2 regions of the Massilia sp. PAMC28688 genome follow, and region 1 is predicted to be linked to the other one. Evidence: riboswitches for the same ligand, from Rfam matches in the RefSeq annotation. Region 1 holds a riboswitch; the other holds the start of a gene.
The links. A riboswitch is a leader RNA that binds a small molecule or an ion and turns the genes downstream of it on or off. The one in region 1 is predicted to bind glycine.
Positions count from the first base shown of each region.

Region 2: it holds a riboswitch for glycine, as region 1 does, so the genes downstream of both, gcvT (glycine cleavage system aminomethyltransferase GcvT) here and KY495_RS10085 (D-amino acid dehydrogenase) in region 1, are expected to answer to the same signal.

Region 1 covers NZ_CP080378.1:2,241,981-2,249,907, forward strand. The annotation lists rRNA gene KY495_RS10070 (23S ribosomal RNA) at 1-2,804, shown strand, start outside; rRNA gene rrf (5S ribosomal RNA) at 2,964-3,076, shown strand; gene KY495_RS10080 (thioesterase II family protein) at 3,140-3,889, shown strand; gene KY495_RS10085 (D-amino acid dehydrogenase) at 3,858-5,090, opposite strand; glycine riboswitch at 5,248-5,337, opposite strand; gene KY495_RS10090 (DUF6328 family protein) at 5,400-5,852, opposite strand; gene KY495_RS10095 (penicillin acylase family protein) at 6,040-7,927, shown strand, end outside.
Region 2 covers NZ_CP080378.1:4,375,673-4,383,599, forward strand. The annotation lists gene gcvP (aminomethyl-transferring glycine dehydrogenase) at 1-2,380, opposite strand, end outside; gene gcvH (glycine cleavage system protein GcvH) at 2,464-2,844, opposite strand; gene gcvT (glycine cleavage system aminomethyltransferase GcvT) at 2,883-4,001, opposite strand; glycine riboswitch at 4,073-4,176, opposite strand; glycine riboswitch at 4,195-4,281, opposite strand; gene KY495_RS19525 (ATP-dependent Clp protease proteolytic subunit) at 4,441-5,001, shown strand; gene KY495_RS19530 (hypothetical protein) at 5,184-5,414, opposite strand; gene KY495_RS24130 (methyl-accepting chemotaxis protein) at 5,587-6,930, opposite strand; gene KY495_RS19540 (DUF1631 family protein) at 7,221-7,927, shown strand, end outside.

The sequences.
Region 1 (7,927 bases):
GCAAACACACTTTGATCCGCAGATTTCCGAATGGGGAAACCCGGCCTTTTAGGTCATTGCATACTGAATACATAGGTATGCAAAGCGAACGCGGCGAACTGAAACATCTAAGTAGCTGCAGGAAAATAAATCAACCGAGATTCCCAAAGTAGTGGCGAGCGAAATGGGATGAGCCTGCATGATTTAGCACGACGCATAGTAGAACGGATTGGAAACTCCGGCCATAGAGGGTGATAGCCCCTTATACGAAATGCGATGTGTGGAACTAAGTATGCGACAAGTAGGGCGGGACACGAGAAATCCTGTCTGAATATGGGGGGACCATCCTCCAAGGCTAAATACTCGTAATCGACCGATAGTGAACCAGTACCGTGAGGGAAAGGCGAAAAGAACCCCGGGAGGGGAGTGAAATAGATCCTGAAACCGTGTGCATACAAACAGTAGGAGCGGACTTGTTCCGTGACTGCGTACCTTTTGTATAATGGGTCAGCGACTTACATTCAGTGGCAAGGTTAACCATATAGGGAAGCCGTAGAGAAATCGAGTCCGAATAGGGCGACAGTCGCTGGGTGTAGACCCGAAACCAAGTGATCTACTCATGGCCAGGATGAAGGTGCGGTAACACGCCCTGGAGGTCCGAACCCACTAATGTTGAAAAATTAGGGGATGAGCTGTGGGTAGGGGTGAAAGGCTAAACAAACTTGGAAATAGCTGGTTCTCTCCGAAAACTATTTAGGTAGTGCCTCAAGTATCACCATCGGGGGTAGAGCACTGTTATGGCTAGGGGGTCATTGCGACTTACCAAACCATTGCAAACTCCGAATACCGATGAGTGCGAGCTTGGGAGACAGACGTCGGGTGCTAACGTCCGGCGTCAAGAGGGAAACAACCCAGACCGCCAGCTAAGGTCCCAAAGATTGGCTAAGTGGAAAACGAAGTGGGAAGGCTAAAACAGTCAGGATGTTGGCTTAGAAGCAGCCATCATTTAAAGAAAGCGTAATAGCTCACTGATCGAGTCGTCCTGCGCGGAAGATGTAACGGGGCTAAGCCAGTCACCGAAGCTGCGGATATATTTCTCGATGCTTGCATCTTGATCTATATGGTAGGAGAGCGTTCTGTAAGCCTGTGAAGGTGTCTTGTAAAGGATGCTGGAGGTATCAGAAGTGCGAATGCTGACATGAGTAGCGATAATGGGGGTGAAAAGCCCCCACGCCGTAAGCCCAAGGTTTCCTGTTCAACGTTCATCGGAGCAGGGTGAGTCGGCCCCTAAGGCGAGGCAGAGATGCGTAGCTGATGGGAAGCAGGTTAATATTCCTGCACCGTCGTATGATGCGATGGGGGGACGGATCGCGGAAGGTTGTCCAACTGTTGGAATAGTTGGTTTTTGGCTCATAGAAGGTGCTTAGGCAAATCCGGGCACGTAATTCAAGGGGTTGAGACGAGGGTCCTTGCGACCCGAAGCAATCGGAAGTGGTTCCAAGAAAAGCCTCTAAGCTTCAGTCATACGAGACCGTACCGCAAACCGACACAGGTGGGCGAGATGAGTATTCTAAGGCGCTTGAGAGAACTCGGGAGAAGGAACTCGGCAAATTGGTACCGTAACTTCGGGAAAAGGTACGCCCCGGTAGCTTGGCTGATTTACTTCAGTAGGGCGAAAGGGTTGCAATAAACTGGTGGCTGCGACTGTTTAATAAAAACACAGCACTCTGCAAACACGAAAGTGGACGTATAGGGTGTGACGCCTGCCCGGTGCTGGAAGATTAAATGATGGGGTGCAAGCTCTTGATTGAAGTCCCAGTAAACGGCGGCCGTAACTATAACGGTCCTAAGGTAGCGAAATTCCTTGTCGGGTAAGTTCCGACCTGCACGAATGGCGTAACGATGGCCACACTGTCTCCTCCCGAGACTCAGCGAAGTTGAAATGTTTGTGATGATGCAATCTACCCGCGGCTAGACGGAAAGACCCCATGAACCTTTACTGTAGCTTTGCATTGGACTTTGAACCAATCTGTGTAGGATAGGTGGGAGGCTTTGAAGCGGGGACGCCAGTTCTCGTGGAGCCATCCTTGAAATACCACCCTGGTTTGTTTGAGGTTCTAACCTTGGTCCGTTATCCGGATCGGGGACAGTGCATGGTAGGCAGTTTGACTGGGGCGGTCTCCTCCTAAAGTGTAACGGAGGAGTTCGAAGGTACGCTAGATACGGTCGGACATCGTGTTGATAGTGCAATGGCATAAGCGTGCTTAACTGCGAGACTGACAAGTCGAGCAGGTACGAAAGTAGGACATAGTGATCCGGTGGTTCTGTATGGAAGGGCCATCGCTCAACGGATAAAAGGTACTCTGGGGATAACAGGCTGATTCCTCCCAAGAGTTCATATCGACGGGGGAGTTTGGCACCTCGATGTCGGCTCATCACATCCTGGGGCTGTAGCCGGTCCCAAGGGTATGGCTGTTCGCCATTTAAAGTGGTACGTGAGCTGGGTTTAAAACGTCGTGAGACAGTTTGGTCCCTATCTGCCGTGGGCGTTGGAAATTTGAAGGGGGCTGCTCCTAGTACGAGAGGACCGGAGTGGACAGACCTCTGGTGTACCGGTTGTCACGCCAGTGGCATTGCCGGGTAGCTAAGTCTGGAAGAGATAACCGCTGAAAGCATCTAAGCGGGAAACTTGCCTTAAGATGAGATTTCCCAGAGCCTTGAGCTCTTTAAAGGGTCGTTCGAGACCAGGACGTTGATAGGTCAGGTGTGGAAGTGCAGTAATGCATTAAGCTAACTGATACTAATTGCCCGTACGGCTTGTCCCTATAACCTTAGCAGGTACAGAGATAAGAATTGCGCGTGTTGCCTTGTTGTTGATATCTCGAGCACTACCCCGTAGTTCATTACTACGAATACAAAACTTACTTCTTCCAGATTCAAGGTGCAGCTGCCCCGTTGTGGAGCTGTTACCTGTACAAGTTATGCCTGATGACCATAGTAAATCGGTACCACCCCTTCCCATCCCGAACAGGACCGTGAAACGATTTTACGCCGATGATAGTGCTGCAACCAGTGTGAAAGTAGGTTATCGTCAGGCTAGTTATAAGAGAAAAACCCCGGAGCAGAAATGCCTCGGGGTTTTTTTTCGTCCGGTGAAAATATGATGACACCCTGGATTTTGCGTACCCCTCAAGCGGCGCCCGCCATGCGCCTGATCTGCTTCGCCTATGCCGGTGGCAATGCCCGCATGTACGCGCAATGGCAGGCAGCGCTTGGCCCGGAAATTGAAGTGTGGGCCGTGCAGCTGCCAGGCCGTGGTACCCGGCGCAGCGAAGAACCTTTCACCTCGCTGGCCGAATTGATTGCGGTGTTGTCAGACATCCTGCGTCCCGAGGATCAGCTGCCCTTCATGTTCTTCGGCCACAGCCTGGGTGCACTCATTGCGTTTGAACTCACGCGCCATTTCGCCGCCCATGATAGTCGGCTGCCCGATCGCCTCATGGTTTCGGCGGCCAACGCGCCGGGCCGGCGCAATCGTTCACGCGGCCTGCACACCATGGGCGACGACGAATTGATCGAGCAATTGCGGGGATTTAACGGCACGCCTCCCGCGGTCATGAAGTACCGCGAGCTGCTGGTCATGGCGCTGCCGGCCATACGCGCCGATTTTGCCGTGTCCGAAACCTATCAGTACCGCGCCGGGCCGCGCCTGCCGGTACCGCTCACGGTGCTGGCCGGCCGCGGCGATCCTTTGACAAGCAACGTGCAAATCGAGGCGTGGGCATGTGAAACAAGCGCGCCGTGCGAGGTGCACTGGTTTGACGGCGACCACTTCTTCATCAACGAACAAGAAGCTGCCGTGCTTGAGCTGATTCGCCTTAGTGTGGCTGCATCCAGTGCGAACGCTTGACGATATCGCCGATCATGTCTGCCGTTACTGCTGACAAGGTCCATCCCAGGTGGCCATGCCCGGTGTTATAAAACACGCAGGGAGATTTGCCGCGCCCGACCCGCGGCAGCATGGTCGGCATCATCGGGCGCAAACCTGCCCAGGGCACGACACTGCGGGTGTTAATGCCCGGGAAGCATTCATGGACCCAGTCGACCAGCGGCCGGATGCGGTCGGCCCGGATATCGCGATTGAAGCCATTGAATTCAGCGGTACCCGCCACGCGGAAGCGTTCATCGCCCAGCCGGCTGGTGACCAGTTTGGTCGCATCGTCCAGCAGGCTGACCGTGGGCGCCGCGGCCTGGCTGGCAGCATCGTGCAGATTGACCGTGATTGAATAGCCTTTGACGGGATAGATATTGACCCGGTCGCCCAGTGACGCGGCCAGGCTGCGGCTGGCGGTGCCGGCGCAGACCACCACGCCGTCAAAAACAGTGGTCTCTTCATCGTTACCCCGCCCGACCGAGATGCTGACGGCACTGCCGTCGGTCACCACACCGGCCACTTCACGTCCGTGCATGAAGCGCACGCCCAGGCGCTGCGCTGCATGGGCCAGGCCCACCGTGAATTTGTGGATGTCGCCGGTGGCGTCGCTGTCGGTGAAAAAGCCGCCGTAGTAGTTCCCCGCCAGGGTCGGTTCAATGGCGCGCATCTCCGACGGCGTGACTGCGCGGCGCTCAAGGCCGCCTTGTGCCAGCATGCGGGTCACGTTGGCGGCGTGGTCAAAGCTGGCCTTGTCGCGGTAGATGTGCAGGATGCCTTTGCGCTTGGCATCAAAATCAATATTCTCATCCTCCGCCCAGGCAAACAGGTGCTTGCGGGCGGCAATGGCCAGGCGCGCGGTTTCCACCGTGTTGGCGTGGTAATGCGGGATGGCGGCGATGAATTCGGCGAACCAGGACAATTTGTGCCAGCTCGGTGTCGGATTGACCAGCAAGGGCGCGTCGCGGGTGAGCATCCACTTGATGCCTTTCAGGAGCGTGGAGCTGTGATTCCATACTTCCGCATTGGAAGCGGACAGCTGGCCGCCGTTGGCAAACGAGGTTTCCATGCCGGTGTAGCGGTGCTTTTCGATGACGGTGACGGTATAGCCGCGTTTGGCGAGCGCGTACGCCGTCGTGACGCCGGTAATGCCGCCGCCGATAACTGCAATGGTTTTCATGTAGATCAGGTCCAGAAGGTCATTGAAAGGAAATCCGCACGCACCATGCGCGCAGGACACCCCCTCTGTGCTGGACCTGAGAGATTCACCGCCACGCCTGTGCGGTTTGCTCCTTCGGTGCATCGGGTGACGAGATCCGATGGCTCTTCAGAGTGCATGTGCAATATCGGTCCCTGGGCCTGAGAGATTCCGGGGCGGTTGCTCCTTCGGCGCTGCCGCATGCGGCAGACTCTCCCGATATCGCGTTGGCATTGCGCCAACAACGCGGCAAGCTTAAACCACTGCCGTCCAAATCCCAAGCCTTATTTGCTAGGTCTCGCCGCTGAGGTAGCCGCTGTTGCTTTCCCGGCAGCGTTTGCGCTCGAACCATGGGAAGGCCAGCCAGAGACCGACCAGCACAAACACGGTCGCCAGCGCGCCCGCGATGCTCACGTCAAGCTTGCGCGTGGCCACGAAGATCACGGTGAACATATCCAGCGCCAGGCCGGCGGCCAGTGGCCACAGCGCCGAGCGCAGCAGGGCAGCGGAGCGCTTGATCATCCGGCGCGACACGTATGCCGGCCCCACGATGCGGTAATAAATGGCGGGCGTCATCACCAGCGCCACCGCCAGGATGACCATGGCCAGGCTGACCAGGTGGCAGGTCACTGCGAACGCGGGCAAGCCGCCAAAGCGTTCACTGAACACGGCAATGGTCTGGAAACCAAACAGCGCCTGCACACCGGGAAGAATGACGCGCGCCTCTTCGATAATGTCGCGCATCTCTTCATGAAAATTATTTGTCTCTTGTGCTTTTTCCATGAACGAACAGTACCGGTATTCCTCCTGGTCATCAATAGCGCACTGTTGAACTGCGCCCGAACACGTTGAGTCCAATCAATGCAGCTTGTCAGCGGCTTCGTAGTATTGCCTTTCGATCGTGCGTTGATGTTTTCTGACAGGGGTGGCCATGATGAGAAGCGGCAGATGGGCAGTGCGGGCAGTGGCGGCGGCGATCTGCCTGATGGGCAGCGGCTGCGGCCGGGTGGAGCTGGCCTTTGGCGAGGCGCCCCGGCACAGCCAGGTACAGGCGGACATCACGCGCACCAGTTACGGGCTGGCCCACATCCGGGCTGACGATTTCCGGGGCCTGGGATACGGGCTGGCATATGCCTACGCCCAGGATAATCTGTGCATGTTCGCGGACACCCTGCTGACAGTGCGTGGCGAACGGTCCCGCTATTTCGGCCCCGCCGCATCGGCAACGGAGCCTGCCAACGGCGAGTATGGTGCCGCCATTTATTACGTCAAGCTCAACAACCTCGACAGCGATTTCTTTTTCAAGGGCTATCTCGACATCGAGCAATTGCGCGCCGGCTATGCGGCAGGCAGCCGGGACACGCAGGAACTGCTGGAAGGCTACGTCATCGGCTACAACCGCTATCTGAAAGACCACGCGGGGCGCTACCCGGCGGCGTGCAACAACGCGGCCTGGGTCAAGCCGATCACGGTCGACGACATGTACCGGGTGCTGGCAGAAAAAGCCCTGCACGCTACGGGCGAAGTGTTCGCCCAGGAATTTGTGAACGGGGGACGATCCCCCGGGCAGGCACTCCCGTCCGCGCCGGCCGGACCCGCCAACGGGGCCCTGCTGCAGGAGCGGCTGCGCCGCCTGACGCGGGAGCAGCTGGGCAGCAACGCGCTGGCCATCGGCAGCGACTTGAGTGCCACGGGGCGCGGCCTGTTGTTGGGCAATCCTCATTACCCGTGGACCAGTACCGACCGCTTCTACCAGGCGCACCTTACCGTGCCCGGGAGCTACGATGCCATGGGCGTGATTCTGGGGGGCATTCCCCTGGTCGTGATTGGCTTTAACAGGGACGTGGCCTGGAGTCATACCGTGACCGCCGCCGTCCACTTCACCACGTTCAAGCTTGCGCTGGACGGGCGCGACCCGGCCGGCACCACCTACCTCATTGACGGGGTGGCCGAAAAGATGAGCAGCCGCCAAGTATCCGTGGATGTGCGTGAGGCGGACGGGAGCATGACTGCGCGCAGCAAGACCTTTTATTTCAGTCGCCACGGGGCAGTTGTCGTATGGCCTGCTGCCGGCCTGGGATGGACTGCCAGTGAAGTGACGGTACTGGGCGACCCCAACCGCAACAATACGCGCCTCATGGACCAATGGCTGGGCATTGGTCGGGCACAAAGCGTTGCGGAACTCAAGTCCGCGCTCGATCGGACGGCGGGACTGCCGTGGGTGAACACGGTGGCGGCAGACCGGCACGGCAACACCCTGTATGCGGACGCCAGTGTCGTGCCGCACATGGAAACAGCAAAGTTCCTGTCGGATTGCTTGCTGTTCGAACCGTTGCTGACCTTTGACGGAACACGATCGGCATGTGGCTGGGGCAGCGATCCGGATACACCACCCGGCATCTTCTCACCAGCGCGCGCACCCTTTGCCATGCGTACGGATTATGCAGGCAACTCCAATGATTCCTATTGGCTCAACAATGCCCGGGCCTTGCTGACCGGACCTGCGCCCTACGGCTACTCACCCCTGTATGGCCCGGTCAACGCTGCGCAATCGCTGCGCACCCGCATAGGATTTGTGCAGCTGGAGGAACAGATCGCGCAGCGCGGCCGCTTGCAGCTGCAGGACTTGCAGGAACTGGCGTTTGCCAACCGCATCCATGCCGCCGAGCTGGTCCTGCCCGACTTGCTGCCGCACTGCCTGGCGTCGTCCGATGCGCAGGTGCGGGCCGGCTGCGCCGCATTGGCCGGCTGGGACCGGCGGGCCAATCTGGAAAGCCGGGGCGCCGTCCTGTTTCGCGAATTCTGGCTGCAGGTTGCCA
Region 2 (7,927 bases), 2.1 Mb from region 1:
CAGCCAGGATCGCGGTTTCGGTGGCGGCGGTCAGGCCTTCGCCGCCCATCATGGCGATATACATCCACGAAATCGGCAGGATGCTGGCCGAGCCGTACGGCGCCGCGCTGACCGCGCCGATGCCGGCTTCGTCACGGGTATAACCGCTTGAACGCTGGTTGGGCAGGAACTTGGCCAGGTGGGCGCCCACGCCGATCGGGCCCACGCCCGGTCCGCCGCCGCCGTGCGGGATGCAGAAGGTCTTGTGCAGGTTCAGGTGGCTGACGTCGCCGCCAAAGCTGCCCGGAGCTGCCACGCCGACCAGCGCATTCATGTTGGCGCCGTCGATATAGACCTGGCCCCCGTGCGAATGGATGATCTCGCACAGCTCCGTAATGCCTTCTTCAAACACGCCGTGGGTGGAAGGGTAGGTGACCATCACGCACGCCAGGTTCTCGCTGTGCTTTTCCGCCTTGGCGCGCAGGTCGTCCAGGTCCACGTTGCCGTTGTCGTCGCAGGCCGTGACCACGACCTTCATGCCCACCATGTTGGCCGATGCAGGGTTGGTGCCGTGGGCCGACGACGGGATCAGGCAAATGTTGCGGTGGCCTTCGCCACGCGATTCGTGGTAGGCCTGGATCACCAGCAGGCCGGCGTATTCACCCTGCGAACCGGCGTTGGGCTGCAGCGAAATGGCGGCGTAACCGGTGACGGCGCACAGCATCTCTTCGAGCTGGCCGATCATCTCGCGGTAGCCCACGGTCTGGGCATCCGGTGCAAACGGGTGGATGTTCGAAAATTCCGGCCAGGTGACCGGGATCATCTCGCTGGTGGCATTGAGCTTCATGGTGCACGAGCCAAGCGGGATCATGGTGCGGTCCAGCGCCAGGTCCTTGTCGGCCAGGCTGCGCAGGTAGCGCAGCATTTCGTGCTCGGCGTGGTAGCGGTTGAAGGTCGGGTGGGTCAGGTAGGCGCTGGTACGGGCCAGGTTGTCCGGGAACGCGGTCTGGGCAGCAGCTTCAAATGCGTCAAAGTCCGGTGCGGCCGGCGCGTTGGCCACGCCCTGCGCGAAGATGGACCACAGCAGGGCCAGGTCTTCGCGGGTCGTGGTTTCGTCCAGCGACACGCCCACCATGGCCTCGCCGGCGCGGCGCAGGTTCACACCCTTCGCTTCGGCTGCCGACAGCAGTTCGGCCGCGCGGCCGGTGCGGATGGTCAGGGTGTCGAAGTAAGTGCTGTTGACGATCTCATAGCCGAGCTGCCCCAGCTTGGCGGCCAGGATGTTGGTGAAGCGGTGCACGCGCTGGGCGATGCGCTCCAGCCCCTTGGGGCCGTGGTAGACCGCGTACATGCCGGCCATGACGGCCAGCAGCACCTGTGCGGTACAGATGTTGGAGGTCGCCTTTTCACGGCGGATGTGCTGTTCGCGCGTTTGCAGGGCCAGGCGGTATGCCTTGTTGCCCTGGGCGTCGATGGTCACCCCCACCAGGCGCCCGGCCATGCTGCGCTTGAATTCGTCGCGCGTGGCCAGGTAGCCGGCGTGCGGGCCGCCGAATCCGAGCGGCACGCCAAAGCGCTGGCTGTTACCTACCACCACGTCGGCGCCCCATTCGCCCGGTGGCGTGAGCAGGGTCAGGGCCAGCAGGTCGGCGGCGGCAACGACCATGGTGCCGGCCGCGTGCAGCCTTTCGACCGCGGCGCGGTAGTCGCGCACGTCGCCGTGTACGCCCGGGTACTGCAGCAGCACGCCGAAGCACGGCTCCGACAGCGTGGCGACGGCGTCGGCGGCGATCACCCGCACTTCCACGCCAATCGGGCGGGCGCGGGTCTGGATCACTTCCAGCGTCTGCGGCAGCACGTCGTCGGCCACGTAGAACACGTTCGATGCCGACTTGCCCACGCGCTGGATCAGCGTCATGGCTTCGGCGGCGGCGGTGCCTTCGTCAAGCATCGACGAATTGGCGATGCCCATGCCGGTCAGGTCGGTGATCATCTGCTGGAAGTTCAGGATCGCTTCCAGGCGGCCCTGCGAAATCTCGGGCTGGTAGGGCGTGTAGGCGGTGTACCAGGCCGGGTTTTCAAAGATGTTGCGCAGGATGACGCCGGGCGTATGGGTGTTGTAGTAGCCCTGGCCGATCATCGACTTCATGACCTTGTTCTTGGCGGCGATGCCCTTCAGTTTGGCCAGTGCGGCCTGCTCCGGCATGGGGTCGAAGAACTGGCCCAGTTCGAGCCGGCTCTTGGTACGGATATGGGCAGGGACGATGGCGTCGATCAGCGCCGCGCGCGACGGGTATCCCAGCGTCGACAGCATGGCTGCCTGTTCGCTGTCGGAGGGACCGATATGGCGCGGGATGAAGGAGTCGCGTGCTTCGAGTTGGGTCAGGCTGGAGCGGGTCATGATGTGGGAGGCCAAAGAAAGGAAAAGCGAGAGGAGTGCTGTGTGCCGCGGCGCGCACTTGCGCAGCCGCGGCGGCGAGTGGATTACTCTGCGGTGTTCTTGCCGTAGGCGGCTGCGTCGAGCAGGCCGTTGATCGAGGACGCATCGGCGGGCTTCAACTTGAACAGCCAGGCGCCGTAGGCGTCGCTGTTGATCGAGTCCGGAGCGTCGGTGACGGCGGTATTGATGGCCACGACTTCGCCCGATACCGGGGCGTAGATGTCGCTGGCGGCCTTGACCGATTCCACCACGGCGGCGTCGTCGCCGGCGCTGAAGGACTTGCCCACCTTCGGCAGTTCGACGAACACGATGTCGCCCAGGGCATCCTGCGCGTATTCGGTGATACCGACGGTGAAGGTGCCGTCGGCTTCAGCGCGTACCCACTCGTGGGACTCGGTGTACTTCAGGTCTGCAGGAATATTCATGTAAGGCTCCGGATTAAAAGATTCGATATGGGTTCGGGTCAGGCAGCGAGGATTTTACCGTTTCGCACGAAGGGCAGCTTGATTACGCTGGCGGCCAGGCGCTTGTCGCGGATTTCCACGTGAACGGTGTCGCCCACGGCGACGTCCATCGGCACCCGCGCCAGGGCGATGGCCTGCTGCATGGTGGGGCTGAAAGTGCCACTGGTGATTTCGCCTTCGCTCCCGGAGGCGCTGATGATTTTCTGGTGGGCGCGCAGGATGCCGCCTTTCTCACGCAGGATCAGGCCCACGTACTGCTGGTTCTGGCCCTGCGCCTTGAGCGCATCCTTGCCTACGAAGTCGCGCTCGGACACCAGGTCCACGGTCCACGCCAGGCCGGCGTCAAGCGGGTTGACCGTGTCGTCCATGTCCTGGCCGTACAGGTTCATGCCCGCTTCCAGGCGCAGCGTGTCGCGCGCGCCCAGGCCCGCAGGCTTGACGCCGGCCGCCAGCAGGGCATTCCACAGTGCCTCGGCCTGGGACGCGGAGAACGCCAGTTCAAAACCGTCTTCGCCCGTGTAGCCGGTGCGCGCCACCATCACGTCGCCAAACGCGGTGTCCTTGACGATGACGGCGTTAAAGGGCTTGAGCGGTTCGGACGCCTCTTTGGTGGTGGGCAGCACTTCCCACACCTTGGCACGGGCATTCGGGCCCTGCACGGCGATCAGCGCCATCGGGTCGGCACCGTCGCGGCGCTGCGTGATCGTCACGCCGCTACCGGTGGCCTCGTTACGGGCACTGATCCAGGCCACGTCCTTCTCGGCGGTGCCGGCGTTGACCACCAGGCGGAACCAGTTTTCGGCAAAGAAGTACACGATCAGGTCGTCGATGACGAAGCCCTGCTCATTGAGCATGCAGGAGTAGAGCGCCTTGCCCGGCACCTGCAGCTTGTCGACGTTATTGGCCAGCAGGCCGCGCAGGAAGGCGCGCACATTGTCGCCTTCGAGGTCGACCACGCACATGTGGGAGACATCGAACATGCCCACGTCGGTGCGCACGGCATGGTGTTCTTCGATCTGCGAGCCGTAGTTGACGGGCATGTCCCAGCCGCCAAAATCGACCATCTTGGCGCCGGCTGCGCGGTGTGCGGAATTGAGCGGGGTCGCTTTAAGCGTCATGGAATCCTCGGGCAGGTGTATAGGGGACCGCCGAACAGGTACGCAGGACCACACTGGCCCGTTGCGGGTGTTCGCGCCCCTCTGTCCTTGGTACCTGAGAGATAGCGGAGATGTTCCGCCTGCCCCTTCGGTGGGCCGCCGGCATGTGCCGCGGCCGCTCTCCAGAGTTTGATCCGCCGCGACACGCGCTGCCGACCCCTGACCGGTCCTTTTGCCTGAGAGTTTTTGGGTGATGCCCCTTCGGCGGCAGCGCGTGGCTACCCTCTCCCGATCAAGAGTGCAGAGCATATGCCAGCAGGCTGCCAAAGTCAACTTAAGAGCGCCCATCGCAGGGGGAAACCAGGGGCGAGAGAGGGCGCGCACGAATGCAGTGCGCCCGCCACGCCGGCATAGGGCGGATTTGTTAAAATTGCTCATCCCTTTTACGAGTAAAACAGCCATGACCGAACAACAAACGAAAAGTGGTACGGAAGCGTGGTTTACGCTCTCCGGTGACGTCAACAGCGATATGGTGCATCGCGTGTTCGAGAGTGTTTCGGCCATGACCGAGGCGGGCGTGGAACGGGCCCATATTCTGATCCAGTCCAACGGCGGCTACGTCAGCGATGGCCTGTGCATGTATAACTTCCTCTCCAGGGCGCCCATCGAATTCGTCATGTACAACGGCGGCGCGGTAGCGTCCATCGCCGTCATCCTGTTCCTGTCCGGTACGCGCCGCTACGCCAGCGAGACGGCGCGCTTCATGGTCCACAAGTCGCACGCCACCGCGTCGCCGGGCGCGCGCCCGGACGCGCTCAATATCATCGTCGAAGGCTTGCGGGCCGATGATGCGCGCACTGAATCCATTTTGCGCAAGCACATCGAACTGTCGCCGGAGCAGTGGGCCATTCACCAGTATTCCGACCTGCACCTCACCTCGCGCGACGCCAAGGCTGCGCGCATGATCGACGATGTGGCCGATTTTGCCCCGCCGCGGGGCGTCCATATCCGCAATATCTAGCGCCCGGTTGCCTGGCTCCCCGTTTCCTGTCGAGCCGGGCCCGGTAGACGCGCAAAAGAAAAGAGCGTTTCAACGAAAAGAGCCTGTCAACGGCGCGCCGCTGCAGACTCTTTCGATGGCTTCCTGTTTGGCACTGTAGTGGTACTGCCCGGAAACCCGGCAGTACCCAGCGGTCAGCCTGATCAGCGGTTGCCGCTGCTCTTGCTTGCGCTGCCCGAACCCGAACCGGACTGGCGCGAACCTTCCTTGTTATCGTTCTTGTGGCTCTGGCGGCCGGCTTCCACGTGCTGCTCGTGGGTGCCACCCTGGGTGCCGCCCGAGCGCGAACCGGAACCCTGGCTGCCGGACTGCTTGTTCGACGATGCGCTGTCACTTTGCTTGCTACCACCCTTGTTTTTCTGATTCGAGGCCATGTTCATTCCTTTAAGAAAGTTTGAAATGTCTTGCTCGCCTTGCGCGCCTGAATTGTTTCTCAGGCCCGTTTGGTGAACCAATGATGGGATGCCCGCAACAGGGCCGCTATCAGAAGATCGCTCGACCCGCTGTAGGAGCGCTTCCTACAGAATTGCAACAAATTGGCCAGGGTCAGAACTCTTCCCAATCCAGGTCCAGCCGGGCCATTGCCCCGCGCTGACGCTGGGGCCGCGCGGCAGGGGACGGCGCCACGACATGGATGGCGGGGGCCTTGCTGCGGGCAGTGGCCGTGCCCGCTGTTGCACGGGCGTGAGGATTGCTCGCGACCAGGTGCACAGCTGCTTTGCGCACCCCGTGTTCCGGCCCCAGGACAAAGGCGGCCGACGCGCGTGACAGGTGACCTGCTTCGTCGCGCAGCGAGGCCGCCGCCGCCGCCGATTGCTCGACCAGCGCCGCGTTCTGCTGGGTGGCCGCGTCCATGGCTGAAATGGCCTGGTTGATCTGGTCGATGCCGGCTGTCTGTTCCGCGCTGGCATGGGCAATTTCGCCAATGATGTCGGTCACCCGCTTGACGCTCGTGACGACGTCATGCATGGTCTTGCCCGCGCGCCCGGCCAGTTCCGTGCCGGCGCTGACCTTGCCCACGGAATCGTCAATCAGCAGCTTGATTTCCTGCGCCGCTGCCGCCGACCGCTGGGCCAGGCTGCGAACTTCGCCAGCCACCACGGCGAAACCGCGTCCCTGTTCGCCGGCGCGGGCCGCTTCCACTGCCGCGTTCAGGGCCAGGATGTTGGTCTGAAAAGCAATGCCGTCGATGACGTTGATGATCTCGGCAATCCGGCTCGACGATTCGTTAATGGATGCCATGGTGCAAACCACTTCGGCCACCACGGCACCGCCGCGCACTGCCACGTCGGAGGCTGAAATGGCAAGCTGGCTGGCCTGGTGCGCGTGTTCGGCATTCTGGCGGACCGTGGCCGTCAGCTGGCCCATTGAAGAGGCCGTCTCTTCGAGCGATGCCGCCTGCTCTTCCGTGCGCGCGGACAAGGACATGCTGCCGGCGGCGATCTGGCCGGCGCTGGTGGCAATGCTTTCCGTACCGCTGCGCACCTTGACAATCATGCCCGCCAGGCGTTCATTCATCTCCTGCATTGCGCCCAGCAAGATGCCGCCGGCGCCGCCCTGGTCGCTGACTTTTCCGCTCAGGTCGCCTTCCGCCACGCGCCGGGCCAGGGCGCCGGCTTCCTCCATGGGCCGATCCAGCGCCGCCTGCAGCCAGGCCCCGCCCAGCACGGCAACGAGCGTCAGGGCCACGGCCGCGCACCAGAAGGTGATGCGGGCGGTGTCGTAAATTTTTATTGCAGCACTTAACTTTTGACCGGAACCGGCCGATAACAGGGCAATCTGCTCTGCCTGGCCGAGGATCCAGAACGCCAGCGTCAGGCACGCCGCAAGCAGCGCGCCGATGCAGGCAAATAGTTTATGGCGGGTATCGAGGCGGGGCAGTGGGGACATGATGGTTTCCTTGGCAAGGTCGGTGCACCAGGAGGGCGGCCGCGCCGCCCCTGAAGCAAGGTGATTCTTCATGTTAAGGAAACGCCGAAGCGCGACCTTTGCGCAGTATCAAAAGTCGGCCCGGCAATAAAACGTGTTCAAAAAAGCACGTTGTTGATCTTGAATGTGTACTTACAAAAGAAATTCTGCAAAAACAGCGATTCGTTATATTTTGTCTATTGCCTTGTGGAAATAACGTGGCAAAATAGAAGCGTCAAATAGTCAATTCATCCCGCGGAGAATAATCAACCATGGCTCCAGTAGCGTCCAAACCGGCAAATGCACAGAAGGCGGCCGTGTCGCAGCATGAGCTGTTGGAAGCCTTGGTGGAGATCGTCACCAAGCACGCCAATGAGCAATGGCTCGGCGTCGGCACGCGCCTGGTATCGGCCCTGCTGGATGTGGCCGACCCAAGCATGGATGCGCGCGACGTCTTCTTGCGGGTGAAGTCGGGCAATTTGCTTAAAGAACACAGCTACGCCTTCCTGCACCTCATTTCTGAGGAGCTGGAAAAATCGCTGCGGGCCGAAGTGGCCGGCCTGACCCCCCGCCCGCGCGCCACCCTGATTTCCGAAGCGGCGCTCACGCTGGTGCCATTCGCCGAGATGGACAACCGGGTCGCCTTCGATGCCCTGAGCCGGCCGTTTGAAATGAAATATGCGACCCAGATTGCCACGCTGAACGTGCGCCTGGGTTACCTGCTCAACCGCGACATCCTGCGTCTTGCCCAAAACCCCTTCCGGCCAGAGCTGTTCCTCGCTGCGCTCAGCAGTGCCTGGCGCGAGTTTGAACCCAACGAAGAGGCACACGGCCTCATCACGCGCCTGCTGCGCCCGGAAATCCTGTTCGACCTGGGGCCGATGTACGACGCCTTGTGCGATGCCCTGGTCAACAAGGGGACCCAGCCGGGGTCGATGGACGCCTACAACATCAAGAAAACCGAATGTGCCAATGCCGC